3 regions of the Streptomyces sp. NBC_01260 genome follow, and region 1 is predicted to be linked to each of the others. Evidence: riboswitches for the same ligand, from Rfam matches in the RefSeq annotation. Region 1 holds a riboswitch; each other region holds the start of a gene.

Region 1 (10,585 bases):
TCTCGCCGGCCGGCACCACCGTCTGCTGCTCGCCGTTCAGCTGGCGGGCTGCGCGAACCCGCTGCTGCGGCCGCTGCGTGCGGCCATCACGTACAGCACGGAGCGCTGGGCCGACGAGGAGGCCGCCGTCGACACCGGGGACCGGCGGCTCACCGCCCGCGCTGTCGGCAAGGCGGCGATCATCTCGCACCGGGCCGCCACCGAGACCGTCGCGGCCTTCGCCGCGGCCGGTCCCGTCCCCCGGCGGGTCGCCGCCCTGCTGGGCCCCGTACCGCCGGAGCAGGGCTGGCCACCGGTTCACACCCCGACGGGGATCGCGGCGTCCGTCGCCGCGGTGGGAACAGCCCTGTCCACCCTGTCCTCGCTGAACGCGGCCTTCGCGCTCTTCGTCGCACTGGAAGCGGCGACGCCGCTGTAGCTCGCGTGGCACCCGGTTCACCGGACCCGGCGGCCAGGGACCGGGTCCGGAGCCACGACTACCGTTCCCGGGGCCGACCGGGCCGACCGGGCCGGCTGCCCGGCGACCGGCCGCCGCCGGGGCCACAGGGCCCGGTTCGCTCCCCACCTGCCCCGTCAGCGCAGGGAGTCGGGCAGTTTCTCCCGGTGGATGATGCCCAGGCGCTGCGTGGCACGGGTCAGCGCCACGTACAGGTCGCTGGTCCCGAACCGGGCGGGCTCCACGACCAGAACATGGTCGAATTCGAGCCCCTTGGCCTGCCGCGGGTCGAGCAGCACCACCGGACGGGCCAGATCGGGCTCGGCACCGGCCGTGACTCCTTCCAGCGGAGCCGCGATCTCCTCGTGGAGCGCCGCCGGCGCGATCACCGCGAGGCGCCCCTCCTCGGGCGTCAACTCAGCGACCGCCAGCGCCACCGCGCCCGCCAGGTCCTCCCCGGCGTCCCGTGTCCACGGCACCTCGCCGGTGGACCGCACCGAGCCCGGCGGCTCGAAGGAAGGGTCCTCGGCCCGTACGACCCCGGCGGCCAGCTCCATGATCTCGGCAGGCGTGCGGTAGTTGACCTTGAGGGTGGCGTGCTCGAAGCGGTCACCGACGTACGGCTCCAGGATCTTCTCCCACGAGCCGACGCCGGCCTCCTCGGAGGTCTGGGCGGGGTCACCGACCAGCGTCATCGCGCGGGTCGGCGAACGGCGCATCAGCAGCCGCCACGCCATCGGCGACAACTCCTGTGCCTCGTCGACGATGATGTGCCCGAACGCCCAGGTCCGGTCGGCGGCGGCGCGCTCCGCCGCACTGCGGTGGTCGGCCTCCTCCTGCCGCTCCGCCATCCGTTCGGCGTCGATGATGTCGTGCGCGGCGAGCGTCTCGGACTCCTCGTCCTCGAACTCGTAGGACTCCGAACCCCTCGACAGCTCCAGAACGCCCTGCGCGTACGCGATCCGCTCCTGGCGCTCGGCCTCGGCGGCGGCCCGCTCGGCGCTGTCGTCGACCCCGAGGAGCTCCGCCACCTCGTCGAGCAGCGGAACGTCGGCAGGGGTCCAGGTCCCTTCGCCGGGGGCGCGCCGGATGGCTTCGGCGTCCTCGGCCGGTACGTACAGGGGGCCGGCCAGGTAGTCGGAGAGGAACCGCTCCGGGGTGAGGGGCGGCCACAGCTCGTCGGCGGCGGAGTGCACCTCCTTGCTGACGGCGACGTTGCTGCCGAGCTGGGCGATGTCGTCGGGACCGAGGAAGTTGGGACCGCCGTGCGGGTCGGCGCCGATGCGCTCGGTGAGCTGCGAGGTCAGGGCGTCGATGATCCGGAACGCGAAGTGCGGGCGGGCGAGGTTGTGGGGCAGGAGGGTGTCGCGGGCCGCCTGCCGGGCCTCGTACGCGATCTCCCAGTCGAGGACGAGGTCGCCGTCATCGTGCGCGATGACCAGCGGGGCGCCGGGCTCGGGCAGCTGCTGCCGGTCGCGGACGGCGAGGGCGAGTGCCTCCGCCATCGCCGCGCCGCCCTTGACTGCGGCGGCGCGGCGGGTGTCGGTGCCGTCGGCGTGGACCCCGGGGAAGAGCTCGGCCTGGGTGGCGAGCAGGACACCGGTCTCGCCGAGCGCGGGCAGCACCTCGCCGATGTAGCGCAGGAAGGCCGGGTTGGGGCCCACGATCAGGACGGCGCGCTTGGCGAGCAGCTCGCGGTGCTCGTACAGCAGGAAGGCGGCCCGATGCAGCGCCACCGCTGTCTTGCCGGTGCCGGGACCGCCCTCGACGACGAGAACACCGCGGTGCGGCGCGCGGATGATGCGGTCCTGCTCCGCCTGGATGGTCCGCACGATGTCGCCCATGCGGCCGGTGCGGGCGGAGTTCACGGCGGCGAGCAGTACGGCGTCGCCGCTCGGGTCCTCGAAGCCGGTGCGCTCCCGGTCCCCGACGTCGAGGATCTCGTCGTGCAGTTCGGTGACGACCCGGCCCTCGGTGGTGATGTGCCGGCGCCGGCGCAGCCCCATGGTGGTGTGACCGGTGGCGAGATAGAAGGGGCGGGCCACCGGCGCGCGCCAGTCGATCAGCAGAGGTGTGTGCGCGGTGTCGTCCTCGCGGATTCCGACCCGGCCGATGTGGTGGGCCGCGCCGCTGGAGAGATCGATGCGGCCGAAACACAGCGAGCCGTCCACGGCATTCAGGGCAGCGAGCAGACCTGAGCGTTCAGCGACGAGCACATCGCGCTCGTGACGGGCCTGTAGACCCGTTCCGACCGGCGTCAGCGCGTCCTGGACCTGCTGGGCGGCTACTCCGCGCAGCGCGTCGACACGGTCGTAGAGCCGGTCGATGAATGCCTGCTCCTTCTGCAATTCGGAGCTTTCCCGAGTTGACAAAATGGCTCCCTGCCGGATATGGTTTTGCTTAGTGGCCCCCAGTGAGGGGCCTTTTCTGTGGGCGCACAGAAACACTCAATATACTCGGGAAAATCCCCGGTCCGCAATTGCGGACCGGGGATTTCTTGCGTCTCCGGACGGTCGGTCCCCCTGCCCCGGACAGCTCCGCGGGGGCTGCGGCTCGGGTCAGTTCCAGCGGTCCTGGTTGATGAAGTGGCTGAAGCCGCGCCAGGAGTTGGGGCCCATCACGCCGTCGACGGGGCCGGTGTAGCCGTTCTGGGCGGCGAGTCGCTGGAGGGCTGCCCAGGTGTTGGTACCGGGTACGCCGTCGATGGGTCCGGTGTAGCCCCAGTTACGCATGTTCTGCTGGAGCGCGGCATACGTGTGGGGCCCGGGGACCCCGTCGATCGGGCCGGTGTAACCGGACTCGATCCGCAGCCAGTTCTGCGTCCGCTGCCACATCACCGGACCGGGAACACCATCCTGCTCCGTCGACGTCTTCGGCAGCGAGTCCCCTCCGGACGGCGGGTCGGTCGCCTCGGTGAGGTCGAACGCCCAGGAGCGGGCGCGGCTGAGGTCGACGGGGGACGCGCCGCCGGCGCCGCCGGAGGAGGTGTACTGATGGGCTGCCCAGTCGGGGTAGTGGCCGCCGAGGTCGGGCGCGCCGGGCCAGGTGCCGTCGTTGGCTCCCCAGGAGGCCGCCCACAGGTGGGCGCCGGCGGCGACGGTGGCGGTCCAGGTGCCCGCGCGCAGTGCGCCGGTGCTGATGTAGAACCAGGGCACATAGCTTCCGACGCGTTCGCGTACCCGGTTGAACCAGGTGGACACATCGGCGTCGTTCCACAGGCGGGTGGAGTCGTCGAGCACCTCCACGTCGAGCGCGAGCACGTCGCCGACGCGGTAGTCGTGCAGATGGTCCACGAAGTAGTCGGCCGCTGCGGCGGGGCCGAGGAAGTCTCCCGACAACCAGTAGTGACCCACTCGCAGGCCCGCGGCGCGGGCGCCGTCGACATGGCCGGGATACGAGGACGAGGTGTAGGGGCCCTCGGTGAGCTGGCATCCGCCGGCCTTGACGATGACGAACTGCCGGCCTTCCGCGGCGGCGCGGGCGTAGTCGATGCCCAGCTGGTTGTTCGAGACGTCCAGGCCCTCCAGGTCTGCTGCCTGGGCGCGGGGCGGGCCGGCCGCGGTTGCGGCACCGGCGGCCGTGAGTATCCCGGCCGGGGTCAGGGCCGTTGCCGCGGCGGCGCGAATCAGGGTTCTCCTGCGCATGCTTCCTCCGGTGAGGTGTGGGGCTCCCCGCAGTGGACGGGCCATGTGCCTATCGAGGATGTGTCATGTGCTTATCAAAATCTATGCGCGTAGGTTACCGTGACTCCGCCTCGCTCTGGCAAGTCAAGTCGCCGTAGTATCAAGGGAGTTGCCGTGCAGAAGAACCATGGGTCCGACGACGGCCAGGGGGGTCGGCCGCGGATCGAGATGAGCCGGCGCACGCTGCTGAGGGGCTCGGTCACCACGCTCGGTCTGGCGGCCGGCGGCGTGCTGTTCTCGGGGAATGCCGCCCAGGCGCTGGACATCTACAACCCGTTCAGCGGATACCGGATCACCGGTACCTGGCAGGACCACCTCAACGACGGCTCGTTGGGTGGAATCGACTACGGGATGGGCGTCGGCACCGCGCTGCCGGCCGCGGGTGCCGGTGTCATCACCAATATCCCGGACAACGGTACCGGTGGACACACGGTGACCATCACCCACAGCGACGGGTACCGGACGCAGTACATGCACCTGTCCCAGTTCCTGCTGGCCAACGGCGCCTCGGTCGGAAAGGGAGGGGTCGTCGGGTACTCCGGCGGTGCCGTCGGAGCCCCCGGCTCGGGAAGCTCCACCGGACCGCACGTGCACTGGCATCTGATCACGCCGGGCGGTACCCGGGTCAACCCGCTGGACTACCTGCGGGGAGGAGGCGGTGGTGGGCTGCCGAAGACGTCGACGGAGCAGGATGGTGTTCCCGGTCCGGTGATGTGGCAGCGGACGCAGAACTGGCTGCGGATCGAGTCCGGTTACACCGGCCCGATCGACGGGGTCCCCGGGCCCCACACGTATGCCGCGCTCCAGCAGAACATGCGTAACTGGGGCTACACCGGACCCATCGACGGCGTACCCGGTACCAACACCTGGGCAGCCCTCCAGCGACTCGCCACCCAGAACGGCTACACCGGCCCCGTCGACGGCGTGATGGGCCCCAACTCCTGGCGCGGCTTCAGCCACTTCATCAACCAGGACCGCTGGAACTGACCCGAGCCCCCGCAGGGCATCGGCGGGCCGCGGTTGTCCTGCGGGACTCGGGACAGCCCTTAGGCTTCTGGTCATGAACACGGCTTCGACCGGCGGCAGGACCCCCGGGCCCGTCATCCTGGACGCGATGGAGCTGACGTCCGATCGGGGCCTCGGCGCCCGGTTCGCGGCGTCGGCCCATCGCATCCTGGCGGACCTGGTCCGTGAAGGCGCCGCACTGGGGTGGGTCGATCCCCCCTCGCCCGACGAGGTGGCGGAACTCCTCGACCACGTCTTCTCCGCGGTGCACGCGGGCGATGCCGCCCTGCGCGCCGCCTACCTGGACCGTCAGCTCGTCGGGCTTGGGTACTGGCTGCGCCACACGCGGCCCACCCATCGTCCGCACGCCGATCTCGAAAAGATCGCGGTGGCTGCCACTGCCCACGGTCGCGGCATCGGCCGGGCGCTGACCGCCGCGCTGATCGCCGACGCCGGGCGGGCGGGGATCGAGGTCCTCACGCTGGACGCCCGCGGCGACAACAGCGCCGCCCTGCACCTCTACCGGTCGCTGGGCTTCACCGAGTACGGGCGTCTGCCCGGCTTCGTCGCCGTCGGTGAACTCCGCTACGACAAGGTCTTCTGCATGATGGACTTCCGCCACGAGGGGTGACTCCCGTGCTGAGGAGGGAGTATGACGGCACGGATGCGTGAGGGCATGGACGCGGCCCGCTCGCGTGCCGTGGGCCTAAGCTGCCGGCTGACACCGGTACCATCCCCGACTCAGGAGCGCGCAAGATGTTCGACCCCGTCCAGAAGCACCCGTATCCCGACGCGTTCCGGCCGGACGAAGCGCCTGCACCGCACGCACTGCTCGCACCGCTGACCGGGTTCCTGGGCACCTGGGCCGGGCGGGGCCGCGGTGAGTACCCGACGCTCGCCGAGGAGTTCCGGTACGCGCAGGAGGTGACCTTCAGTCATGACGGACGGCCCTTCCTCCACTACGAGGCGCGCGCCTGGCTGCTGGACGCGGACGGTGCCCCGCTGCGGCCGTCGGCCCGGGAGAGCGGCTGGTGGCGGATGCAGCCGGACGGGCGCGTGGAGGCGCTGATCACCCAGCCCACCGGTATCGCGGAGATCCTGACCGGCCGCGCGGCCGACGGCGCTGCCGACCTCGCCACCCATCAGGTCGCTCTCGCTCCCACAGCGAAGGAAGTCAGCGCCACCCGCCGCCGCTACACCCTGACGGACGACGGCACGCTCGAATTCGTCCATGACCTCGCGGCGGTCGGTCAGCCGCTCCAGCACCACCTTTCGGCGCAGCTCCGACGCGAGGGCGGGAGCTGAGCCCTCAGGGGCGGTGCACCGGGGCGGTGCCGACTTCCTTGCCGGTGTGGTGACTTCCGTGCCGGTGTGGTCACTTGGGCTCCGCCCTGCCTGACCGCCCGCGTTCACGCCTTTGTCAGGACGTCCCGCAGCCGGGCCGCGTACGCCCGCGGATGCGTGCTGTTGCCGTTGTGTCCGCCGGGGAACGTGACGACTTCCCGGCCGACCGGCTCGGCGGGGCTCTGCGCGCACTGTCCGACGAAACCCGAAGGCGCCGTGGCGCTGCCGCTCGCGGGCACGATGTGTACGGGAGTCGCCCGCAGCGCTTCCTGGTCGAGCTCGGCGTCGATGACCGCGGTGCAGCGGTCCACGAGCAGGCCGAGCAGATCGGTGCTGCGGTCCGCGTCGCCCTCACCGCTCTGGGAGACGAGCGCAGCGGGCCGGAGTCGCGGACTTCGCAGTGGAGCGTGGCGCCGTCTGTCGTGAGTCTCTGCATGGGTCCATCCGCGACCCCTGTTCGACCGCGCCCGGGGCGCTGCTTCCGGGGTGCCCAAATGTCCTGATTGCGCAACTAGTCAGAATTGCAGCTAATTAACCCTCAGGGCACCTTTTCTGTGGCTCAAAGGTTATTAATATCCAGCAAATCGCCCGTTTCGGGCGCAGTGGTCAGCATCACTTTTCTGGCCCCGGGACGCGGGGTGTCCGCCTTCGGTTCCCTGTTGCGCCAAGAAAATTGACTTCCCCGGGGAGGTCTGATGGTGAGTATTTCCTTTAATTGATCTTGCGATTCAATTGAGATCCAGAATTCAGGGCTTGTTTCGCTCGGCGTTTCTCGCTTACGGTCACCGTCAATCCGGATGGAACGCCGAATCCTGCCGCCGTCCGGAAACCCGACCCACTCACGTACGGCAGGAGCGGGGGACCCAGGTTTGCCGCCGGTCCGGTATCCGGAGCGGCTAGGGGTGAAGTCGCCATCACGGGCGGCCGGACATCTCCAGTCCGAACCCGACAGCTCACCTCGCAGGCGGCGGAGAGGAAATGCGCCATGCCCATCATGGGTAAGAACCGTCGTTCCAAGTCCACCTCCCTGACCCGCGGTTTCATCGCCGTGAGCACGGGCGGAGTCGTTCTCGCGCTCCCCCTGATCGGGGCCGGATCGGCTTCTGCCGCACCGGCACACTCTGTCGTCGCAGAAAAGTCGGCGGCCTCGACTTCCGTTGCTGCCAAGGAAATTGCCGTCCGCAAGGCGGAGTCCACCGTCTATTCCGTGGTCTCCGGTGATTCGCTTTCCAAGATCGCCCAGGGACATTCCCTCAGTGGCGGCTGGGAGCGGCTCTACCAGGACAACCGGAGTGCGATCGGTGGAAACCCCGATCTGATTTACCCGGGGCTCAAGCTGACCATCGGTGCCAAGTCCGCGGCTGTCGCGCCCAAGGCGGCCCCCGCGGCCGAATCGAAGGCAAAGCCCGCGACCGAGTCCAAGCCCACGGCCGATGCCTCGCAGTCGTCCGACCGGGCCGCTGGCACCGACCGTGCCGACCGGTCCCAGCGGACGGCCACGCCCCTCGCTGAGGAGACCGCAGCCACCGCTCCGGCGCAGGCTGCGACGGCGTACACCGACGACCTCGACGGCTGGATCAAGGAGTCGCTGGCCGTGATGGCCCAGCACGGCATCCCCGGCAGCTACGACGGCATCTACCGCAACGTCATCCGCGAGTCCTCGGGCAACCCGCAGATCGTCAACAACTGGGACTCGAACGCCGCCGCCGGCACCCCCTCGAAGGGCCTCCTCCAGGTCATCCAGCCCACCTTCGAGGCCTACCACGTGGCCGGTACGTCGATGGACATCCTCGACCCCGTCGCCAACATCACCGCCGCGTGCAACTACGCCGCCGCCACGTACGGCTCGATCGACAACGTGTTCGGGGCCTACTGACATAGCGCGGATCCGCCTTCGGGAGAAGCCGGGCGCAGGGGTGGGAAGGAGCCGATCGGCTCCTTCCCACCCCTTTTTCGTGTGTCGTACAACCCTTCCGCCTCATAGGAGGTCGAACGGGGCGCCAGGAAGGTAACGGGCCTTTCCTGGCGTCCCCCCGGACTCGCCCGGTCATCCTTGAACCGAGGAGCCGCTCGTGCGCACCAACCGTTCGGCCGCCGTTGTCGCGGCCGCATTTCTCCTGATGGCAGGGGCCGGCATCGCCGCGCCCTCCGCCTACGCCGGCACTCCTGGCGGAACGCACGCGAACGACCGCAACACAGATTTCAACGGCGACGGATACGAGGACGTGCTCACCGGCGCGTCCGGCGGGACCGTCGGCGGGAAGAAGGGCGCGGGCTACGTGACCGTGCAGTACGGCGCGAAGACGGGCATCGGGACCTACAACCCCGTGGTGCTCAGCCAGAACACCGCCGGGGTGCCGGGGGCCGCCGAGGCGGGTGACGGCTTCGGCAGCGCGCTCGCCACCGGCGACCTCGACGGGGACGGCTACGACGACGCGATCGTCGGCCTGCCCGGCGAGGACATCGAGCCGGTGACCGACGCGGGCGGCATCGTCGTGCTGTGGGGCTCCCCGAAGGGGCTCTCGGGCGCCGACAGCGACTGGCTTCAGGCCGATCAGCTCGTGGTCGGCGCCCGGTTCGGCAGTGCTCTCGCGGCGGCACACTTCAGCCCCGGCATCCCGGGTGACCAGCTGGCCGTGACCGACCGCGACAACCTCACCCTGTACCAGTACGACGCGGCGCCGCAGGGCAGGTCCGCGCAGTTGGTGCCCGCGTCGCGAAACCGCCTGACCCCCGGCACCCCGGGCCGCCCGATCGCGCCCAGGGCCATGACCACCGGCGACTACGACGGCAACGGCCTCGCCGATCTCGTCGTCGCCGGAGTGACCACGGGCAAGGAATCGGGCCACGGCTGGTCGTCGCTGTTCCTCGGCGATGTCCAGGGACTCCGCTACGAGGGCGATCTGCGCGGCGGCCCGGCCGTCGCATCCGGTGACATCAACAACGACGGCTACGACGACCTCGTCACCGGGGAGCCGAACAGTCCCGACGACGGCGGCGCGGCCGTGACCGGTGGAGTCGTCGGCGTGTACTACGGCAGCGCCGGTGACGGGCCGGCCGGCGCCGAGGGCCCGGGCACCCCGCCGGTGTGGTGGACGCAGGACACCCCGGGCATCCCGGGCAAGGCCGAGGCCGGCGACGGCTGGGGAAGCGACCTCTCCGTGGCGGACGTCAACGGCGACGGGTACGCGGACGTGGCGATCGGCGCACCGGGCGAGGACATTTACGACGTCGCGGACGCAGGCGCCGTGTGGGTGCTGCGCGGCTCGGCCGACGGGCTGACCGCCGCCGACGCGGCCTCCTGGGACCAGAACTCGGGGTTCGTCCTGGGCGTGGCGGAGAAGGGCGACCACTGGGGAGGCCAGGTCCGGCTGAGCGACCCGGACAGGAACGGCCGCCTCGGCCTGCTGGCCGCAGCGCCGGGTGAGGACGGGGGCAACGGCGTCATCTGGGCGTTCCGGGCGAACACGAGCGGTGTGACGATCCGCGAGGGGTGGACCTTCGACGGCGGATCGCTCGGCGGCCCGGCGGCCGGCGCCGCGTTCGGATCCGCGATCGACGAGTAACGGCGGGCCGGGTGACCGGGGCGGAGCCTGCGGGCCCGCCCCGGTCACCCTCCCCAACCGGGTGGGCGAAGGCACTATGAACCTTTCATCCCGCGCGCTACCCTCCGCCGCATGATTTCCACGGTGGTCTGGGGTACCGGCAATGTCGGCCGCGCGGCCATCCGCGCCGTCGAGGCCCATCCGGCCCTGAAACTGGCGCATGTGCTCGTCCATGATCCCGGCAAGGTGGGCCGCGACGCGGGCGGCCTCGGCGGGCTCGGCCGCGATCTGGGCGTCGCGGCGACCGACGACATCGACGCGGTGCTGGCCGCCGCTCCCGGCGCGGTGGTGTACGCGGCATCCGGGGACATCCGCCCCGACGAGGCGCTGGCCGACATCACCAGGGCGGTCCGGACGGGCGCGGTGGTCGTCACCCCCGCCCTGTACGCGCTCTATGACCAGCGGGGCGCCCCGCCGGAGCTGCGCGAACCGGTCCTGGCCGCCGTCGCCGACGGCGGTGGCTCGCTGTTCGTCTCCGGCGTCGACCCCGGCTGGGGCAACGACGTGCTGCC
Region 2 (10,585 bases), 4.6 Mb from region 1:
TGTCCGTGCACACGGGCATCGACTTCCCCGTCCTGTACGGCACCCCGGTGATGGCCGCGACCGACGGCACCGTTCACACGCAGTTCAACACCGCCTACGGGAACATGGCCATCGTCACGATGGCCGACGGCACCGAGACCTGGTACTGCCACCTCAGCAGCACCCGGATCCGCTCGGGCCCGGTCAAGGCCGGTGACGTCATCGCGTACTCCGGGGACTCCGGCAACTCGACCGGCCCGCACCTGCACTTCGAGGTGCGGCCCGGCGGCGGCGCGGCCATCGACCCGCTGCCCTGGCTCCGCAGCCACAACGTCGACCCGACCTGAGCCGGCGGACGGCCGCGCCCGTCCGCCGGACCGGACGGGCGCTACAGCTTCTGGACCGGCGCGTACCGCAGCAGCAGCTTCTTCGGCCGCTCGTCACCGAAGTCGACCGTGGCCTTCGCCTGGTCGCCGATGCCCTCGACCGCCGTCACCGTGCCCAGACCGAACTGGTCGTGGGTGACCCGGTCGCCGACCACCAGCGTGATCGTCGGCTTGTCCGAGGTCCGCCGGGTCGCGAAGCCCGAGGGCCCGGAGCGCGAGCGGGACGCGGACAGCGACGAGGTGATGCCCGACGTCGGTCCCGCCGGAGCCGCCATCGGGCCCTTCCGCTTCCACTCCAGGTGCTGGTCCGGGATCTCCTCCAGGAACCGTGACGGCGGGTTGTACGAGGGCTGGCCCCACGCGCTGCGCATCGCCGCCCGGGTCAGGTAGAGCCGCTCGCGGGCGCGGGTGATACCGACATACGCGAGCCGGCGCTCCTCCTCCAGCTCCTTGACCTGGCCCAGCGCCCGCATGTGCGGGAAGACGCCGTCCTCCATGCCGGTCAGGAAGACCACCGGGAATTCGAGGCCCTTCGCCGTGTGCAGGGTCATCAGCGTGACGACTCCGGAGCCGTCGGTGTCCTCGTCGGGGATCTGGTCGGAGTCGGCGACGAGCGCGACCCGCTCCAGGAACTCGGAGAGGGTGCCCGCACCCTCCTCCTCGCCGCGCTCCTGCTCGAATTCGAGCGCGACGGCGGCAAGCTCCTGGAGGTTCTCGATCCGGGTCTCGTCCTGCGGGTCGGTGGAGGCCTGGAGCTCGGCGAGGTAGCCGGTCCGTTCCATGACGGCCTCCAGCACCACCGCGGGGCCCGCGCCCGACTCGACGATCGTGCGCAACTCCTCCATCAGCGTGTTGAACCGCTTGACGGCGTTGGCGGAACGCGCGGCCATGCCGTACGCCTCGTCGACGCGGCGCAGCGCCTGCGGGAAGGTGATCTTCTCGCGTAGTGACAGGGCGTCGATCATCGCCTCGGCCCGGTCGCCGATGCCGCGCTTGGGCACGTTCAGGATGCGGCGCAGCGGGACCGTGTCCTCGGGGTTGGCGAGGACCCGGAGGTAGGCCAGGACGTCCCGGACCTCCTTGCGCTCGTAGAAGCGCACACCGCCGACGACCTTGTAGGGCAGGCCGACCCGGATGAAGATCTCCTCGAAGACACGGGACTGCGCGTTCGTCCGGTAGAAGATCGCGACATCTCCGGCCCTGGCGTCGCCCGCGTCGGTCAGCCGGTCGATCTCGTCGGCGACGAACTGCGCCTCGTCGTGCTCGGTGTCCGCGACGTAGCCGGTGATCCGGGCTCCGGAGCCGGCGTTGGTCCAGAGGTTCTTCGGGCGGCGGCTCTCGTTGCGCTCGATGACGGCGTTGGCGGCGGACAGGATCGTCTGGGTGGAGCGGTAGTTCTGTTCCAGCAGGATCGTGGTCGCGTCCGGGTAGTCCTCCTCGAACTGGAGGATGTTGCGGATCGTGGCGCCGCGGAAGGCGTAGATCGACTGGTCCGCGTCACCGACGACGCACAGCTCGCCGGGGGCGTCGGCGGCACCGGCCGGGCCGACCAGTTCCCGTACGAGCGTGTACTGGGCGTGGTTGGTGTCCTGGTACTCGTCGACCAGGACGTGCCGGAAGCGGCGGCGGTAGTGCTCGGCGACGTCGGGGAAGGCCTGGAGCAGGTGCACCGTCGTCATGATGATGTCGTCGAAGTCCAGCGCGTTGGCCTCGCGCAGCCGGGCCTGGTACATCGCGTAGGCCTGGGCGAGCGTCTTCTCGAAACCGTCCGCCGCCTGGCCGGCGAAGGTCTCCTCGTCGATCAGCTCGTTCTTCAGGTTCGACACCTTCGCCGTGAACGACTTCGGCGGGAAGCGCTTCGGGTCGAGGTCGAGATCGCGGCAGACCAGGGCCATCAGCCGCTTGGAGTCCGCGGCGTCGTAGATCGAGAACGAGGAGGTGAAGCCGAGCTTCTTCGACTCGCGGCGCAGGATCCGTACGCACGCGCTGTGGAAGGTCATGACCCACATGGCGTTGGCGCGGGGGCCGACGAGCTGCTCGACGCGCTCCTTCATCTCGCCGGCGGCCTTGTTGGTGAAGGTGATCGCCAGGATCTGGCCGGGGTGCACCCCGCGCTCGGCCAGCAGGTGGGCGATGCGGTGGGTCAGCACCCGGGTCTTGCCCGAACCGGCCCCGGCGACGATGAGCAGCGGGGACCCCGCGTGCACCACGGCGGCACGCTGCTCGGTGTTCAGCCCGTCGAGCAGCGCGGCGGCGTCGATGACCGGGCGGTGGGCCCCGTCGCGGTAGTACGCGTCGCGGGGCGGCGGGGGCCCGTCGAACACGCCCCCGAAGAGGTCCTCCGGCACCGCTTCGGGTGCGGAGTCCTCGGGGGGCGGCGGGGGCCCTTCCTCCGTGTGCTGGAGGCCGGCCAGGAAACTGTCGTCAAAGAGGCTGCTCATCGCTGTCCGAGTCTAGGCGGCCGCACTGACACCCCGGGGCCGCATCACGAACCGCGCACCACCGCGCGGCCACGGAAAGCGATGCCGCACCCACCCTGTGTGGACGGACCCCGCACCTGACCTGCCCGCACCGCGTCCACTTCGGCAAGGTCACGAAAATGTATCGGGCATATCGAACATCAACCTTCACAGCGACACCATGAGTTGGCTAGCGTGCTCGTTCGGGCGGCCCGTACCCCCAGAGGCGAACCACGCCGAGCGGGCGTCCACGCCGAATCCGGCCTGCCCGTACGGGGTCCGGAACCGGGGACCCACACGCAGCACCGGGGTGAATCGGTCCGAACCCCCACCAGGACCGTAGGGCAGCCTTCCGTTCCGCCCGAACCCGACAGCTAACCCGGTAGGCGGTCCACGGAAGGAGATGCCGGCCTTGGCATCGCATCGCAAACCGCGCCCCCGGGTGCGCAGCACCACCCCGGCCATCGGGTTCACGACGGCCGCACTCGCCTCGGTGACCCTGCTGTCCACGCAGAGCGCGCTGGCGGCCCCGGCCCCGAAGCCCAGCATCGAGGACGTCCAGAAGAAGGTCGACGGCCTCTACCGGCAGGCGGGCACCGCGACCCAGCACTACGACCAGGCGAAAGAGGCGTCCGCCAAGCAGCGCACCAAGGTGGACGCGCTGCTGGACGACATCGCCGAGCGCGCCGACAAGCTGAACGACGCCCGCCGGACGCTCGGGAACTACGCCGCCGCCCAGTACCGCGACGGCGCGCTCGCGCCGACCGCCACCTTCTTCCTGGCCAACGACCCGCAGTCGTTCTTCGACCAGACCCACCTCATGAACCGGATGGCCGCGAACCAGCAGCAGGCCGTCACGGACTTCCGTACGAAGCAGGCCGAGGCGTCGAAGAAGCGTGCCGAGGCGGTGACGAGCCTGGAGACGCTCACCGCGTCGCAGACCAAGCTGCGTACCAGCAAGCAGAACGTGCAGAACAAGCTGACCGAGGCCCGCACGCTGCTGTCGAAGCTGACCGCCGAGGAGAAGGCGCGCCTCGCCGAGCTGGAGCGGAAGAAGCAGGCCGAGGCCAAGCGCAAGGCCGCGGAGCTGGCGGAGAAGCAGGCCGCCGCGAAGGCGGAGGCCGACCGCAAGGCCAAGGAGGCCGGAAGCGGGACCGGCACGGGGACGGGCTCGGGAACGGGCTCGGGCACCGGGACAGGCTCCGGCTCGGACAGCAGCGCCACGACGAAGGCCGGGAAGGTCCTCGCGTTCGCCCGGGCCCAGATCGGCAAGCCGTACGTCTGGGGGGCGACCGGCCCGGCCTCGTACGACTGCTCGGGGCTCACCCAGGCGGCCTGGAAGGCCGCGGGCGTCACCCTCCCGCGGACCACCTGGGACCAGGTGAAGGTCGGCACCCGGATCGCCACGGCGGATCTGCAGCCCGGGGACCTGGTCTTCTTCTACGACGACATCAGCCACGTCGGCATCTACAAGGGCGACGGCATGATGATCCACGCGCCGAAGCCGGGGGCGGACGTGCGCGAGGAGTCGATCTACTACATGCCGATCTACGGGAGCGTGCGGCCCGGCTAGCGAGTGTCCGGCGCCCCCAGGGGCCTGCCGTACGGAGCACGCGTAGTGGGTCCGTGGCCCAATACGCGGGCTCCGTGGGACCGTTAGCGTGTTCTTATGCCACTCATGGGGGAGTTGCGGCGCCGGCTAGGCCGGCGCGCTGTACCACGTACGGAAGCGCGGGTGCTGGGGTTACGCCGGCGGCGGGACCGGGGACAGGGCGCACTGGAGTGTCCCGGCCTGGTGGTCGTGGCGGTCATCGGGGCCCTGGTCGCGACCGGGATCGGCGCCGACCTGTCCGAGACGCGGGCACAGCGCGCAGAGCACCACAGGAGCGAGCGACCGTGAAGATCTTGGAGAGCGTCCGGGGCATGGCCTTCCTGGGGACCTTCGGCCAGGCCAGGCTGTTCTCGGCAGCCTGCGCCGAGCGCACCGCCGGGGTACTCCTCCAGTACCTCGCCGACGAGGGGCGCCCGGCGGACCAGGACACCTGTGTGGCCGCGCTGGAGCTGCTGTGGGACACCGCGCCGCCGGACGAGAACGTGGCCGCCGCCATGCACCGCAGGCTGAGCGCACTGCCGGAGCTCGGTCAGGAGTTCCGGCCGAGCGGCGTCCGGCAGTCGGCGGCGCTCGGGCTCAGAGCCCTGTTCGCCGGCATCGCGATGCTCATCGACCAGGGCCCGGACGGCGCGGTCGAACCGTCCGAATCGGCGCGGGCGCTCGCCCGGGAGCTGGACGGGGAGGTCGGCGCGACGGCCGCCGAGGAGGACGCGATCCAGGACCGGGACGTCGAGCGGATCATGTCCTGGAGCCCGCAGGAGCGGACGCTGCACGTCCACGGGCTGCGCGCGGCGGCGGCGGAGACGGGCCGCGACCGGCTGGCGGCGGCCCGGACCCGCCACGGCCTCGGCGACGGGGCACCGGACGGAGCCTTCACGCACCCGGGCTCGGTCTCGGTCACGGCCACCGCCGACCGCGGCGATGTCGCGGCGGCCGAACAGCGCGCCCGTTACGGGGTGGTGGGCCGGATCACGGCGGGCTCCGACGCGGGGGGCTACCTCCGTGTCGACCGGCTGGCCGACCTCGCCGAGTCGCCCGAGGAGCGGGCCTCCGCTGCCGGAGTGGACATCCTGGTGGCGGCCGACCCGGCGATGACGCGGGACTACGTGGGCGAGTGGGTCGAGGACTGGGCGGGTGTGGAGGAGGCGCTGCGGCGGGAGGGCCGGCAGGTCGACTGGGACGCCGCGCCGTAGTCAGAAGCGCTCAGAGGTGGTCGACAGTGGTCAGCGGTGGTCAGCCACCGGTCGGTTGCGGACGGCCGCCGGCCACCCACCGGCCACCACCCGCTCAGGTCCAGAGCGTGGCGATGAAGATGTTGACGACCGTCAGTCCGCCCACCGCCGCGAAGAGGCCCTTCTCGACCTTCTCCTCGTCCCGCTTGACGTAGACGAGCGCGAGGATGACGACCAGGATCAGCAGCTTGATGCCGATCTTGACGTTGTTCACGGGGTGGTCGTCGGCCTGGTCGAGCCCGACCAGCGCGACACCGGTGACCAGCATGGTCAGCGCGCCGTGCAGCATCCCGGGCACGAATCGCGCCGTCCCCGCCCCCATCGCCTTCATCTGGGTGAGGAAGCCTCCCAGCAGGGCGGCGATTCCGATGATGTGCAGGGCGACGAAGACATCGATGAGTACACGCATGGTTCCGCACCTTAGTCCTGGTCATATCAGCCTTCCGCAGCCAGGTGGGGCTTACTGAACGCTTGACCATTGAATGCACCAATTGCCTGACTCTGGTGCAATTTTTCCGGTCATCCAACAACAACGCAACGCCAAATTCAGACAATAGGCGTCATTACGACTCTTGTCCGTGCCCCGGGTTTAGCGTGCCTACCCAGGTGACCGGATCACCGCCGCTCCGCACCCGGACGGCACCTTCCGCTCACCCCGCCGAGAGATCCGGCGGCGGGCCGCTCCCCCTGTTGGTGACCCGCCGCCGGACCGGGCGGGCCCGCCGGTAGACCCCGACGGGCAGTCGACAGGAAGGACCCCCGCCCTCGTGGCCGCGCACCGGAAACCCAAGCAGCGCCCGTACACCGGCTCTGCTGCCCGCACCGCAGCGACCCTCGCCCTCGCAGGGGCCGCGACCGCTGCCGCGCTGCCGGGATCCGCGCACGCCGACCCGACGCCCACCGCCGCCCAGGTCAAGGCCGAGGTGGACCGGCTGTACCGGGAGGCCGAGGTCGCCACCGAGCGGTACAACGGCGCGAAGGCGAAGGCGGCCGCCACCGCCGAGTCCATCGACGCGATGCGCGACGAGGCCGCCCGCAGAACCGAGCGGCTCAACGCCTCGCGCGAGGCACTGGGTGCGTACGCGGCGGCGCAGTACCGCTCGGGCGGTCTCGACCCGTCCCTCCAGCTGGCACTCTCCTCGGACCCCGACCAGTACCTGCAGCGCGCCTCGTACGTGGAGCGGGCCGCCGCCGGCCGGGCCGACGAGCTCCGCACCGTGCAGCGCCAGGTCGCGGACGTGGCCCAGTTGCGGTCCGAGGCCGCGGGGCAGCTGGCCGAGCTCACCGCCCGCCAGACCGACCTGAAGAGGCACAAGGCGACGGTCCGGGCCAAGCTGTCCGAGGCCCGCAAGCTGCTGGCCCGCCTCTCCCCCGCCCAGCGCGCCGCGTACGACGCCTCGGACGGCGGCCGCGGCGCGGGCCACGCCGACCGCAGCTCCCCGCGCGGCTCCGACCGGGCACCGAACGCCCGCGCCGCGGCAGCCGTCGCCTTCGCGTACGGGGCCCTCGGCAAGCCGTACGTCTGGGGCGCCACCGGCCCCTCCTCGTTCGACTGCTCCGGCCTCACCCAGGCCGCCTGGGGCTCCGCGGGTGTCTCGCTCCCCCGGACCACGTACACCCAGATCAACGCGGGGCAGCGTGTCCCGAGGTCCGAACTCGCTCCGGGGGACCTGGTGTTCTTCTACTCGGGCGTCAGCCACGTCGGCCTCTACATCGGCAACGGCCGGATGATCCACGCCCCGCGCCCGGGAGCCCCGGTCCGCATCGCGCCGATCGACGAAATGCCTTTCGCCGGAGCGGCCCGGGTGGCATAGGCTCCCGTCCCTCCGACCACCGGACAGAGGGACACCCGCACATGCCCATGGACTTCGACGTCCAGACTCACGCCCATACGCTCGCACTCCGCTCCCCCGGCCATTACCGGGTCGGCCCGTTCACGGTGCGCCACAACGTGAACTGGTCGCTGAAGTACGCCAATTACGCGATCCCCGACCAGGGCGCCGAACCGACACCCGGCGAACTCGACGCCCTGGTCGCGGCCTTCCGCGAGCGGGACCGGATGCCGCGCCTGGAGTATCTGCCCGCCTGGGCACCCGCGGTCGAACCCGCTCTGCTCGCCGCCGGGTTCACCGCCGAGAACCGGGCCCCGATCCTGGCCTGCGCCCCCGGGGATCTGCTGCCGCCCAAGCCGGTGGACGCTCTGGTGACGGCAGAACCGGCCACGGACGCGGAGTTCGACGCCGCCGCCCTCGTACAGCACCTGGGATACGGCGGGACCGGCGAACCCGAGGGCGGCGAGGCGCGGTGGCTGCGCGAGGCGGCGGCGGGCGGCGGGGTCGCCGCGCTCGCCACCCTCGACGGCGTCCCGGCGGGGGCCGGCGGCTGCTCGGTCCCGGTCGACGGCCTCAGCGAGCTGGTGGGCCTGGCCGTCGCCGCGGAGTTCCGCCGCCGCGGCATCGGGGCCGACCTCTCCGCCCGGCTCACCGCGACCGCCTTCGAGCAGGGCTGCCGGGTGGTGTGGCTGGAGCCGGGCGACGCCGAGGTGGAACGGATCTACGCGTCCATCGGCTACCGCAGGATCGGCGAGAAGCTGAACATCTCGCTCGGTCCCGAGCGGCCGGCCGGCTGACCCGCGGCCGGCCGGCCGGACTCAGACCAGCCGCCGGGCCGTCGCCCAGCGGGTCAGCTCGTGCCGGTTGGACAGCTGCAGCTTCCTCAGCACCGCCGAGACGTGCGACTCGACCGTCTTCACCGAGATGAACAGCTGCTTGGCGATCTCCTTGTAGGCGTAGCCGCGGGCGATCAGCCGCAGCACCTCGCGCTCGCGCTGGGTCAGCCGGTCGAGGTCCTCGTCGACCGGCGGCGCGTCCGTCGAGGCGAAGGCGTCGAGTACGAAGCCGGCCAGCCGGGGCGAGAACACCGCGTCGCCGTCCTGGACCCGGAAGACCGAGTCGACCAGGTCGGCGCCGGTGATGGTCTTGGTGACATAGCCGCGGGCGCCGCCGCGGATGACCCCGATGACATCCTCGGCGGCGTCCGAGACGGACAGCGCCAGGAAGCGCACCGGGTTCTCCACCGGGCCCATGAACGGGGCGCAGCGGCGCAGCACCTCGACGCCGCCGCCGCCCGGGAGGTGGACGTCCAGGAGGACGACCTCGGGGCGGGTCGCCGTGATGACGGTGACCGCCTGGTCGACGTCGGCGGCCTCGCCGACGACCTCGACCCCGGTCTCCTCGGTGCGGCCGATCTCGGCCTGTACGCCGGTGCGGAACATCCGGTGGTCGTCGACGAGCACGACTCGTACCCGGCGCTCCGGGCCCCCGTGGCCCCCGGTCGCCTCAGTGGTCCCGTTCATCGCTCGTCCTCTCCATCTCCAGCTCGACTTCCGTGCCCCCGCCGGGCACCGAACGCAGCCGGGCGGTACCGCCGTTGCGCTGCATCCGGCCGATGATTGATTCTCGTACGCCCATTCTGTCCCCCGGTACGGAGTCCGGATCGAATCCGGGTCCCCGGTCGCGCACCGAGACGAAGACCGTGCGGCCCTCGACCTCCGCGTAGACCTGTACGGCGCCGCCCTCGCCACCGTACTTGGCGGCGTTGACCATCGCCTCGCGTGCGGCCTGCATCTGTGCGGTCAGCTTCTCGTCGAGCGGGCAGTCGCCGACGACGACGACCTCCAGCGGGACGCCGTGCTTGTCCTCGACCTCGGCGGCCGCGCGTTTGACGGCCTCGGCCAGGGTCTCGGGTTCGTCGTCCTCGTCCTTGCCGGTGCCCTCGGGGTTGTAGAGCCAGTTGCGCAGCTCGCGTTCCTGGGCGCGGGCCAGTCTGCGCACCTCGCCCGCGTCCTCCGCGTTGCGCTGGATCAGGGTGAGGGTGTGCAGGACGGAGTCGTGCACATGGGCGGCGACCTCGGCCCGCTCCTGGGCCCTGATGCGCATCAGGCGTTCCTCGGAGAGGTCCTGGGTCATCCGCACGAGATAGGGCCCGGCCAGCAGCGCGATGCCGGTGAGCACCGCGATGGCCGCGGTGAGGACGTTGCCGAGCTGGGCGGCGGAGCCGCGTACCACCATGAAGCCCGCGAGGCCGAGGCCGACCAGGGCGACTCCGGCGAGGCCCCGGGCCAGGTGCAGGACCCGGCGGCGGCTGCCGACCTCCATCCAGCGGGCGCGGCGGGCGTTGTCGGCCTGCCGCCACACCAGGACGGAGCCGGCACCGATCAGCAGGGTGGGCCAGATGTAGCGGTCGGCCTTGCCGCCCATGTCGACGTTGCCGACGAAGATCACGGCGCCGATGAGCAGCGCGACGAGGGCGAAGACCTGGCCCCGGTCGGGCTTGCGGAGCCGGCGCCTGCCGTCGGGGGCGGTCTCGAAGACGGACCTCGGGCTGTCCACGCCGCCGACGCCGAGCGGGACGACGATCCAGAACACGGCGTACAGGAGCGCGCCGAGGCCGTCCGCGAAGAACAGTCCGAGGAAGACGAACCGCACCCAGGCGACCGGCAGTCCGAGGTGTCCGGCGAGACCGCGTGCGACGCCGCCGAGCAGCCGTCCGTCGGCGCTGCGGTACAGCTTGCGCAGCGGTGGCTCCTCCGGGTCGGGGTTGAGGGAGCTGGCGGCTCGGGTGGTGGCGGCTGGCATGACCCGATCGTCACACGTGCGTACGGGTGGTGGCATCAGGGTCGGCCCCCACTTCGACCCTGAGAGCGTCCGGCCCGGAGAACCGGGGCGCCGGGGGCCGGGGCGCGGAACGGCCCCTTCAGGGTCAGGCGGGCCGATCTCAGGGTTCGGCCAGGGTCGGGGCGGGTGCCGGACGGGCCCCGCGCCCGTCACCATGGAGCCATGACCGTTCCCCAGGATGCGCCGCCCGGCGTCGTACCGCCCTCCGGGCCCGGCGCGCGGCTGCGGCGCAGCTCGCGGC
Region 3 (10,585 bases), 4.0 Mb from region 1:
CCGGGCTGGTCAGCGCGTGCGGGCAGGGGCGCGGCCAGCCGGCCCGCACCCCTGCCCGCCCCCTGCCCGCACCTGCCTCCGCGCCGCCCCGGCGCTCCCCGTCCGTGCCGCTTCCCGGACCTCTCCCCCGGCGCATCCGGCGGACCACGCCGCTCCTCCCCCTTCCCCCCTCCTTCCCTCCGCCCCGCCTTCACTTTTCCTCCGCCTCCCGACCGCCACGGCCGCCCCACCGGCCCCTCACGCCCTCGGGGCTCCCACTGTTCGCCGCCGTTCGCCGCCGAAGGCTCCGGACCGACAACAATCCCGCCATACGGACGTCCGCCCCTTAACGGTAGGGATGCGGCGAACTACGCTGGGTTTACTGATGTTCTCAGCAGAGCGGCATATTCCTCGGGGCTCGGCCAAATGCGTGTGCGGCCGGAGTGCCGGGGTTCGTCCCTGGGGAGAACACGGTACGAATGCCGCGCGCCTCAACGGTGACGCGGCTGCCGTCTGTGTGTCGAGGGGTGGCGCATGTCCAGGGAGCAACGCGGGCCGAACGAGAAGCTCGGAACCGTTCTCGCCCTCGCGGGAATCAGCAACGCCGGGCTCGCCCGGCGGGTCAACGACCTCGGGGCGCAGCGCGGACTGACACTTCGGTACGACAAGACCTCGGTGGCCAGATGGGTCTCCAAGGGCATGGTGCCGCAGGGCGCCGCGCCCCATCTCATCGCTGCGGCGATCGGCGCCAAGCTCGGCAGGCCGGTCCCGCTGCACGAGATCGGGCTCGCCGACGCCGACCCCGCGCCGGAGGTCGGTCTGACGTTCCCGCGCGATGTGGGTGAGGCGGTCCGCTCGGCGACCGAGCTGTACCGGCTGGATCTGGCCGGGCGGCGGGCCGGCAGCGGCGGCATCTGGCAGTCGCTGGCGGGCTCGTTCTCGGTGAGCGCGTACGCCACCCCGGCGTCCCGCTGGCTGATATCCCCCGCCGACCCGTCGGTCGCCCGCGCCTCGGCGGCCGCCGAGGCGGCGGTGCTCGGCACACAGGGCGCACGGGGCGCAGCGGGGGCGCAGGGCACGCCGGGTGCACCCGGAGCCACGGCGCCGCCCGGCGCGCCGGGGAAGCAGATCCTGTCCGGAACCCCGCTCGTACCGGGTCAGGCGGGGGCGCCGCCGGTCCACGGGCACGGCGCGCCACCGACACCGGGGCACAGCGTCTCCATCCCGGCCCAGCCGGGTCCCGAGTCCGCGCACGGCGTCTCGCCGCTGCGGGTCGGCCACAGCGATGTGTCCAAACTGCGCGAGGCCGCCCAGGACGCGCGCCGCTGGGACTCCAAGTACGGCGGCGGGGACTGGCGTTCGTCCATGGTCCCGGAGTGCTTACGGGTCGACGCCGCACCGCTGCTGCTGGGTTCGTACAGCGACGAGGTGGGCCGGGCTCTCTTCGGCGCCGCGGCGGAACTGACCAGGCTCGCCGGGTGGATGGCCTTCGACACCGGCCAGCAGGAGGCCGCACAGCGCTACTACATCCAGGCGCTGCGCCTGGCGCGTGCCGCGGCCGACGTACCGCTCGGCGGCTACGTCCTCGCCTCCATGTCGCTGCAGGCGACCTACCGCGGCTTCGCCGACGAGGGCGTCGACCTCGCGCAGGCGGCCGTGGAGCGCAACCGCGGGCTCGCGACGGCGCGCACGATGAGCTTCTTCCGCCTGGTGGAGGCACGGGCTCACGCCAAGGCGAGCGACGCACCGGCCGCGGGGGCCGCGCTGAAGGCTGCCGAGGGGTGGCTGGAGCGCTCCCGGGACGGCGACGCGGACCCGTCGTGGCTGGGCTTCTACTCGTACGACCGGTTCGCGGCCGACGCCGCGGAGTGCCACCTCGACCTCAAGGCGCCGCGGCAGGTGCGGCGCTTCACCGAGCAGGCGCTGTCCAGGCCGACCGAGGAGTTCGTCCGCTCGCACGGGCTGCGGCTCGTGGTGTCGGCCGTCGCCGAGCTGGAGTCGGGGAACCTGGACGCGGCCTGCGCCGCGGGGACCCGCGCGGTGGAGGTGGCGGGCCGCATCTCGTCGGCGCGGACCACCGAGTACGTGCGCGACCTGCTGCACCGGCTGGAGCCCTACGGGGACGAGCCGCGCGTCGCCGAGCTGCGGGAACGCGCCCGCCCGCTGCTGGTGGCCCCCGCGTAGCCGCTCCGGTGAACGGGCCGGGCACCGGCGGTCCGGTGCCCCCGCGCCGCCGGAATTTCGGGCGCCACGCTGGCCCTGGCGGGTTTGAGTGCGTTGTCAGTGGGTCAGTGCACTATCGGGGTGGGAGGTGGCGTGATGATGACGCACGCGGCGTACGACTGCGATGTGCTGGTGATCGGCGGCGGGATCGTCGGTCTGTCGACCGCGTATGCGATCACGCGGACCGCTCCGGGCACCAGGGTGACCGTGCTGGAGAAGGAGTGGGGCCCCGCGCGCCACCAGACGGGGCGCAACAGCGGGGTGATCCACAGCGGCATCTACTACCGCCCGGGTTCACTCAAGGCGCGGTACGCGGTGCGCGGCGCCGCCGAGATGGTCGACTTCTGCCGGGAGCACGGCATCGCGCACGCGGTGACCGGCAAGCTGATCGTCGCGACCGGGCGCGCCGAGCTGCCCCGGCTGCACGCGCTGGTGCAGCGCGGCCGCGAGCACGGGCTTCCGGTGCGCGAGCTGGGGCCGGCCCAGATCGCGGAGTACGAACCCCGGGTGCGCGGCCTCGCCGCGATCCGGGTGGGCACGACGGGGGTGTGCGACTTCGGCGCGGTCGCCGGGCGGTTCGCCGACGAGGTACGGGCCGGCGGCGGCCTGATCCGGTTCGGCGCCGAGGTGACCGCGATCGACCGACGGCCCTGGGGCGTCGCGGTGCGGACGGCGGACGGCCTGGTGGTGCGGGCCCGGGTACTGGTCAACTGCGCGGGGCTGCAGTGCGACCGGGTGGCCCGGCTGGCGGGCGACGACCCGGGGATGCGGATCGTGCCCTTCCGGGGGGAGTACTACGAGCTGGCCCGGCCCGATCTGGTGCGCGGCCTGGTCTATCCGGTGCCGGATCCGGCGTTCCCGTTCCTCGGCGTGCATCTGACCCGCGGCCACGACGGCAGCGTCCACGTCGGGCCGAACGCGGTGCCCGCGCTGGCCCGCGAGGGCTACGGCTGGCCGGTCGTGCGCCCCCGTGAGCTGATGGACACGCTGAGCTGGCCGGGCACCTGGCGGATCGCGCGCAGACACTGGCGGTACGGGGCGGGCGAGGTGCACCGCTCACTGTCGAAGCACGCCTTCACGGCGGCCGTGCGGCGGCTGCTGCCCGACGTCACCGAGGCCGACCTGCGGCCCGCCCCGGCCGGGGTCAGGGCCCAGGCGGTCCTCCGGGACGGCACCCTGGTGGACGATTTCCTGATCCGCGAGGCCCCGCACACGGTGCATGTGCTGAACGCTCCGTCGCCCGCCGCCACGGCCTCGCTGCCCATCGGGCGGGAGGTGGCGCGCAGGGCGCTCCTGCGGGCACAGGGGACGGGGTGGAAACCGCCCGCCGTAGAATCAGGGCATTGTGTCTGAGCCCATGAACCCCTCCCCCACGACGCCCGGCGACGTCGCGCCCGGAGCCGAACCGGCAGCGGCCGCGCCCGGGGCCGAGCCCGCGCCCGTCGCACCCGCCACCGCCGGAATCCCGGACGATCTGCGCACCGCGGCACTGGACCGCCAGCGCCGGCTGCGTCAGGAGCCCCGCTTTCCCGGCGGCCCCGCAGCCGATCCCGCCGGTTCGCACCACGAGCGCCGGATCCGCAGCTTCCAGCCGCGCCGCAGCCGGGTCTCGCCCGGCCAGCAGGACGCCCTGGAGCGGCTCTGGCCGAAGTGGGGCCTGGACATCGACGGGCTGCGGGTCCTCGATCTGCCCGCGCTGTTCGACGGGCTGCCGGTGGTGCTGGAGATCGGCTTCGGAATGGGCGAGGCCACCGCGCAGATGGCCGCCGACGACCCGGGCACGGGCATCCTCGCCGTCGACGTGCACACCCCGGGCCAGGGCAATCTGCTCCGCCTCGCGGACCGGAACGGCATGTCCAACATCCGGGTCGCCAACGGCGACGCGATCATCCTGCTGCGGGAGATGCTGACACCGGACTCGCTGGACGGGCTCCGGGTGTACTTCCCCGACCCGTGGCCCAAGTCCCGCCACCACAAGCGCCGGCTGATCCAGCCGGAGTTCCTCGACCTGGTGGCGCGGCGGCTGCGGCCGGGAGCGGTCCTGCACTGCGCGACCGACTGGGAGCCGTACGCCGAGCAGATGCTGGAGGTGCTGACCGCGCACCCCCGGTTCGAGAACACGGCGGCGGACGGCGGCTACGCGCCGCGGCCCGCGTTCCGGCCGCTGACCCGGTTCGAGGGGCAGGGCCTGGACAAGGGCCATGTCGTGCACGACCTGCTCTTCGCCCGCCACTGAGCCGGACCGGAACAGGGCCCCGTGGCCGGGCCCGGCGATACGCCATGGCCGTTGTCAGTCCTCCTCGTTAGGGTCGTGGGGTGTCCGACGGTTCTGTGCAGCAGCAGCGGCAGTCGCAGCCGGCCGTCCCGGTGCTCGAGGAGCAGCGGGTCGGCGAGATCCTGGCTGCCGTGCCGGAGCGGGGCCAGTGGCGTTACCGGCCGCGCCGCGTCGGGATGCTGTGGCGGAGCAGGACGCTCCGCGTCGTCGCCGTCTTCACCGTGCTGGCCCTGTGCGGCCTGGTGATCCTCGCTCTGGTCCGCGACCAGACGGGCACGCAGGGGTTCCTCGTCGGTCTGGGGCTTGCGGTTCTGCCGGTCCCGCTGCTGATGACGGCGTTCCGCTGGCTGGACCGGGTCGAACCGGGCCCGTGGCGCAACATGCTGTTCGCCTTCGCCTGGGGTGCCTGCGCGGCCGCCCTCGTCGCGATCCTCGCGAATTCGTTCGCGACCCAGTGGATCGCCACGGCCACCGCCGACCCGGGCAGCGCGGACACGCTGGGCGCCACGGTGATAGCGCCCGTCGTCGAGGAGAGCGCCAAGGCCGCGGCCGTGCTGCTGCTCTTCCTGTTCCGAAGACGGGACTTCAACGGGATCGTCGACGGTGTGGTCGTCGCCGGCTTCGCCGCGACGGGCTTCGCCTTCACCGAGAACATCCTCTATCTGGGCAACGCCTTCGGCGAGGACCAGGAGATGGGCTCGGGTTTCGTATCGGTGACCGTCGCGACGTTCTTCGTACGGGCGGTGATGTCACCGTTCGCGCATCCGCTCTTCACCGTCATGACGGGCATCGGCTTCGGGATCGCCGCGAGCAGCGCACGCCATCAGCGCTTCCGCCGCATCGCGCTGCCGCTGCTCGGCCTGGTCCTCGCGATGGGCATGCACGCCCTGTGGAACGGCTCGTCGACGTTCGGCCCGTACGGTTTCTACGCGGTGTACGGCGTGTTCATGGTGCCCGCCTTCGGCCTGGTGACCTGGCTGGCGATCTGGTCCCGCCAGCGCGAGCTGCGCACTCTGGCCGTCGAGCTGCCCGCCTACGCCGCGGCCGGCTGGCTGTCCCCCGCCGAGCCCCTCGCCCTGGCCTCGATGCGGGCCCGCGGCATGGCCAGGGACACGGCACGCCGGTGGCAGGCGGCGGCAGCGGGTGGCGGTCCGTACGGCCGCCAGGGCTACGTACCGGCCCCGATCGGCGCCCAGGCCAGGGCCCGGGCCAAAGCACAGGGCAAGGCGGCGGCCCGTGCGGTCGCCGAGTACGAGTCGTTCGCGACGTCACTGGCGTTTCTGCGCCGGCAGGCCCGCCGCGGCACGGCGGGCCATGACCTGGCCGAACGCGAGCTGGAGCTGCTGCACCATCTGTGGCAGCGCCGGGAGGTCGCCGGACCCGCACTGGCGTACGCGGCGCAGGCGACGGGCCGTCTGCGTCCCCGGTTCACGCCTCCGGCGCACCAGCCGTACCCGGGACACGGCACGTACCAGCCCTACGGCAGCCACGCCCCGCGCCCGCACCCCACGTATCCGTACGGCCAACCCCCGTACGGCCAGAACCCGTACGCGGGTCAGCCGTACACGCAGCCCCCGTACAACGCACCGCTCCACAACCCGGCGCCCTGCAACCCGCCGCCCGACGGCCAACAGCCTTACGGCCAGTAGACCTGCGACCGGCCGATCTGCGACCGGCAGTCCGGTACCGGCAGCCCTTAGGCGGACGCCTCGGTGAGCTCGGTCAGCTCCTGGTCCGTGAGCCGCAGATCAGCGACGGCCACCAGCGCGGGCAGCTGCTCGACCGTACGGGCGGAGGCGATCGGGGCGGCGACGGTCGACCGGGACGCCAGCCAGGCCAGCGCCACGGTCGCGATCTCGGCGTTCCGCTCCTGCGCCACCTTGTCGAGCGCGGCGAGGACCTTCTGCCCGCGCTCCGACTCCAGGTGCAGGCCCGCCTTTCCGGCGCGCGCGCTGTCCACGGTCGTACCGGGGCGGTACTTGCCGGTGAGGAAGCCGGAGGCGAGTGCGAAGTACGGGACCGCGGCGAGCCCGGCGGCGGCAGCGGTGTCCTGGAGCTCGCCCTCGTAGGTGTCCCTGGAGACGAGGTTGTAGTGCGGCTGCAGGGCCACGTAACGGGCCAGCCCCTCGCGCTCGGAGAAGTCCAGCGAGGCGCGGAGCCGCTCCGGGGTGATGTTGGAGGCGGCGATCTCGCGGACCTTGCCGTCCTTCACCAGCTGGTCGAGGGCGGTGATGATCTCCTCGACCGGGACCGTCTCGTCGTCGAAGTGCGTGTAGTAGAGATCGATGTGGTCACTGCCGAGCCGGCGCAGCGATTCCTCGGCCGCGGCCTTGATGGTGGCGGGGGAGAGTCCCTTGTACGAGGGGTGGGCACCGACCTTGGTGGCCAGGACGATGTCGGAACGGTTGCCCCGCGCCGCGAACCACTTGCCGATCAGGGTCTCCGACTCGCCGCCCTCGTTGCCGGGGACCCAGGAGGAGTACGTGTCGGCGGTGTCGATGAAGTTGCCGCCTGCCGCCGCGTACGCGTCGAGGACGGCGAAGGACTGCGCCTCGTCGGCGGTCCAGCCGAAGACGTTGCCGCCGAGGGCGAGCGGGAAGACCTGGAGGCTGGATGAGCCGAGCTTGCGGAGAGTAGTCATGAATGGAACAACCCGTTCCGCCGCTCGCGCTATTCCATGCCCTGTACAGCTACAGCGTTCCGCGCACTGCGCGGCCACGGCCACGGGGGCGGGCCGACGCAGCGGGGGGCGGGGAGGAGGAGAGGACGGACGGACAGGCGTCTCGACAGACCGACAGCCCTGACGTCGGGGGGGGAAGCGTCAGGGCTGCCGGGGTTCAGCGGTCGGGGAACAGCACGGGGAACGAACGGCACAGGGCACGGCAGCGGGCCGGGAACGGGGATCCCGGCTCCGGCCGCGCGGCGGCCTCAGACCGTCAGGCCCCGGGCACGCAGCCAGGTCATCGGGTCGATCCCGGTGCCGTCCGGGGTGTGGACCTCAAGGTGAAGGTGCGGGCCGGTCACATTGCCGGTCGCGCCGACGCGCCCGATGGTGTCCCCGGTGGTGACCTTCTGGCCGACGCCGACACCGATCGAGGACTGGTGGCAGAACCACAGCTCGGTACCGTCCTCAAGCTCCAGGACCGTGCGGTAGCCGTACGAGCCGGACCAGCCGGCCGACTTGACGGTGCCGCTGTGGATGGCCTTGATCGGGGTACCGGTCGGCGCCGCGAAGTCGAGGCCCGTGTGGTAGCCGGAGGACCACATCGAACCGGCCTCGCCGAAGGTCGAGGTGATCGTGTACGAGGAGGTGGGGATGGCGTAGCTGGCGGCGAGCTTGGCGAGCCGCGCTGCCTCCGCCTTCTTCTTCGCCTCTTCCGCCGCCTTCTTCTTCGCGGCGGCGGCCTTCTCCTCTGCGGCGTCCTGCTGCTTCTTCGCCTCGGCGGCCGCCTTCTCCGCGGCGGCCTTCTCCTCGGCCGCCTTGGCCTCCGCGTCGGCGGAGTCCTGCTGCTGCTCGGCCTGCTGGAGGATGCGGGCGCGGAGCGCCTCGCCGGCGTCCGTCGTGCCCTGTTCGGCCTCGGTGGTGGTGATGCCGGCCGTCGTCAGCGGGGCGGAAGCGGTCTCGGCCTTGGCCTTCTCCGCCTCGGACTCACCCGAGAACAACGCGCCGACACCCGGCAGGGACTTGGCCTCGGGGAGATTGTCCGAGATGGCATCGGGAAGGGAGATGGAGACCGGCGGCCTGCTCTGCGCGGAGGCCATGCCGCCCGCGCCGACGGCCGCGATGACACCGACGCCGAGAACGGTGGAGCTACGGGCGAGACCGTTGCGCTGCTTGGCGACGCGGTGCTTGCCGCGTACGGGGCGAACGGACTCCTCGGTGGGATTCCATTCCTCCCACGCCTTGTCGGGTCCGGCCTCGTCGGCCAGGAAGCCGTTGCCGGACTCGCTGCTCCGATCGGTTCCGTATGCGGTTCCGTGGTCGGTCCCGTAAGCGGTTCCGTGGTTGGTGCCGTAGACAGCACCGGGCCCGGTTCCGAAGTCATTTCCGTGTTCGGGCACGAACCAGGAGGGGGCTTCGGGGGCAGGCTTGTTGGACGCCACTGGGGCGCACTCCTTTCCTTCCTTCTCGCCTACCGGGTTAGCTGACGGGTTCGGAGCAGGAAGGTCTCCTACGGGTTCCTCCGCCTCTCAACGAGACAGAGATGCCCGATTCACCCCATGTAGGTGGTTCCCCGGTTCCCTTGCGGAATTCGGCGCTCGCGCACGGTGCCGCCTCTGACGGCGGCTGGGACAACCGCGCTGCGTTATCGAACGTTAATAGACACACGGGTCCGATTCCAAGCCGTTCCGACTGATCATTCACGTCTTCGGCCTGGACTTACAGGACACAACCGGGTGGAAACGGGCGAGTTGATCGCCCCTCAATCGTTATCTGTTTTCTGACATTGCGTCAAATGTTATGCGGAGGGGTCCCTTACGGTTACGCACGGTGGCATTGGTCGCGACACCTCCCGGGGGCGCACGACGGCGAGCAGCGCCATGTCGTCGGTCGTCACCCCGCCGGTGTGCAGCCGTACGTCATCGGTCAGCGCCGACAGCAGTTCCTCGGGGCCCGGGAAGATCCGTCCGCGCAGCCGCTCGGCGGGGTCGTAGAAGACCCCGTCGGCGTCACGGGCCTCGGAGAGGCCGTCCGTGTAGAGGAGGAGCGTCGCCCCGGGGGGCAGCTCCCACTCGTCGGCGCGGTCCGGCCACACGCCCAGGTCCATTCCCAGGGGCAGCGCGGGCAGCGTGGGCTCCAGTACCTCCAGCGCCCCGTCCGAGTGCAGCAGCAGCGGTTCGGGGTGGCCGCGGTTGACGATCCGTACCCGGGCCGCACCCGGCGGGATCTCGGCGAGCGCGGCGGTGATGAACCCCTCGGCCGCGTCGAGGCCGCCGAGCCCGCTCGATTCCCGCGCCAGCGCACGCTCCAGCCGCTGAGCCACCCCCTCCAGCGACCGCTCCTGCTCGGCAGCCTCCCGGAACGCGCCGATGATCACCGCCACGGCCTCCACCGCGTCCAGACCCTTGCCGCGCACGTCCCCGACCACCAGCCGCACCCCGTACGGGGTGTCCGTGACCGAGAACAGGTCGCCGCCGACGAACTCGTCCGCCTGCGCCGCCTCGTACCGCGCGGCCACGTACAGCCCGCCGATCCGGTCGGACGGCGTCGGCAGCACCGCGCGCATGGCGGTCTCCGCGATGACCCGTGCGGAGGCCAGCTGCTCGTTGCTGCGCCGGACGACCCCGTTGATGAAGAGCGCGAGGATCGAGACGGTGAGAACGGTGAGGAGCTCGATGACCGGCACGACCTGGAACAGCGTTCCGCTGTAGAGCCGCAGCCCCGCCACGCACAGCAGTGCGGCGATCCCGACACGGATGGTGCCGGCCAGTGAGAAGAACGGCGCGGCGATCAGCGGGGCCGCGGCGAACAGCGGAACGGCCGTGAAGGCGGGCGGGGTGAGGAAGTCGAACATCAGCCCGCCGACGATGATCAGGCCAGGCAGCGCCCGGACGAACCGGTGGTTGCGGATCTCCCCGATGCGTCTCCCCCGCCGCTGCTGCCGCTTCCCCACCTGTGGTCTCCTGCCCGGTGCGCTCACGGCCGCGGACGATACCGCGCACCACCCCCAGACTTCCCGGAGCGCGGTCGCGGGGCGACCCCTCGACGGCCAATAGGAGTACGCGCGCCGCGCGGATCGCACAGGCCGGCGGGCCGACGGCCCGGCGAACGTACACATGTACAAACGAATCAGACCCGGCACGCTCTATGCGTGCCGGGTCTGATTCTTCAGTAGCGGGGACAGGATTTGAACCTGCGACCTCTGGGTTATGAGCCCAGCGAGCTACCGAGCTGCTCCACCCCGCGTCGGTAAACACAACTCTACGGCATGTTCGACGCACTCATGACCACCCCGCGCGCCCCACCCCTCGAACGACTCCCCACCACCTCGCCCCCTTGACGGCGCCATGACGAGCCCAGGGGGCGACCCCGCGCACGCTCCCCGCACACGCACTGCCACCCCGCCCCGGCCGCGCCCCAACCACCCGCAATGGCCGTCAACGACC

Evidence for each region. Region 1 has a riboswitch for cyclic di-AMP ahead of OG322_RS34545 (LysM peptidoglycan-binding domain-containing protein). Riboswitches for the same ligand answer to the same signal wherever they lie in the genome.
Region 2: it holds a riboswitch for cyclic di-AMP, as region 1 does, so the genes downstream of both, OG322_RS13440 (C40 family peptidase) here and OG322_RS34545 (LysM peptidoglycan-binding domain-containing protein) in region 1, are expected to answer to the same signal.
Region 3: it holds a riboswitch for cyclic di-AMP, as region 1 does, so the genes downstream of both, OG322_RS16870 (M23 family metallopeptidase) here and OG322_RS34545 (LysM peptidoglycan-binding domain-containing protein) in region 1, are expected to answer to the same signal.

What each region holds. Positions count from the first base shown of each region.
Region 1 covers NZ_CP108464.1:7,761,692-7,772,276, forward strand. The annotation lists gene OG322_RS34510 (M56 family metallopeptidase) at 1-418, shown strand, start outside; gene OG322_RS34515 (HelD family protein) at 574-2,784, opposite strand; gene OG322_RS34520 (GH25 family lysozyme) at 2,995-4,080, opposite strand; gene OG322_RS34525 (peptidoglycan DD-metalloendopeptidase family protein) at 4,234-5,106, shown strand; gene OG322_RS34530 (GNAT family N-acetyltransferase) at 5,180-5,755, shown strand; gene OG322_RS34535 (FABP family protein) at 5,881-6,429, shown strand; gene OG322_RS34540 (hypothetical protein) at 6,534-6,779, opposite strand; cyclic di-AMP (ydaO/yuaA leader) riboswitch at 7,265-7,450, shown strand; gene OG322_RS34545 (LysM peptidoglycan-binding domain-containing protein) at 7,454-8,344, shown strand; gene OG322_RS34550 (FG-GAP repeat protein) at 8,541-10,034, shown strand; gene OG322_RS34555 (NAD(P)H-dependent amine dehydrogenase family protein) at 10,146-10,585, shown strand, end outside.
Region 2 covers NZ_CP108464.1:3,121,990-3,132,574, forward strand. The annotation lists gene OG322_RS13430 (M23 family metallopeptidase) at 1-326, shown strand, start outside; gene pcrA (DNA helicase PcrA) at 368-2,806, opposite strand; cyclic di-AMP (ydaO/yuaA leader) riboswitch at 3,066-3,229, shown strand; gene OG322_RS13440 (C40 family peptidase) at 3,228-4,397, shown strand; gene OG322_RS13445 (hypothetical protein) at 4,721-5,629, shown strand; gene OG322_RS13450 (hypothetical protein) at 5,724-6,077, opposite strand; gene OG322_RS13455 (C40 family peptidase) at 6,436-7,482, shown strand; gene OG322_RS13460 (GNAT family N-acetyltransferase) at 7,524-8,297, shown strand; gene OG322_RS13465 (LuxR C-terminal-related transcriptional regulator) at 8,319-9,023, opposite strand; gene OG322_RS13470 (ATP-binding protein) at 9,007-10,305, opposite strand; gene OG322_RS13475 (PspC domain-containing protein) at 10,507-10,585, shown strand, end outside.
Region 3 covers NZ_CP108464.1:3,810,418-3,821,002, forward strand. The annotation lists gene OG322_RS16845 (sporulation protein) at 514-2,163, shown strand; gene lhgO (L-2-hydroxyglutarate oxidase) at 2,299-3,555, shown strand; gene trmB (tRNA (guanosine(46)-N7)-methyltransferase TrmB) at 3,560-4,438, shown strand; gene OG322_RS16860 (PrsW family intramembrane metalloprotease) at 4,519-6,126, shown strand; gene OG322_RS16865 (aldo/keto reductase) at 6,174-7,118, opposite strand; gene OG322_RS16870 (M23 family metallopeptidase) at 7,406-8,581, opposite strand; cyclic di-AMP (ydaO/yuaA leader) riboswitch at 8,593-8,746, opposite strand; gene OG322_RS16875 (PP2C family protein-serine/threonine phosphatase) at 8,938-10,092, opposite strand; tRNA gene OG322_RS16880 (tRNA-Met) at 10,312-10,385, opposite strand.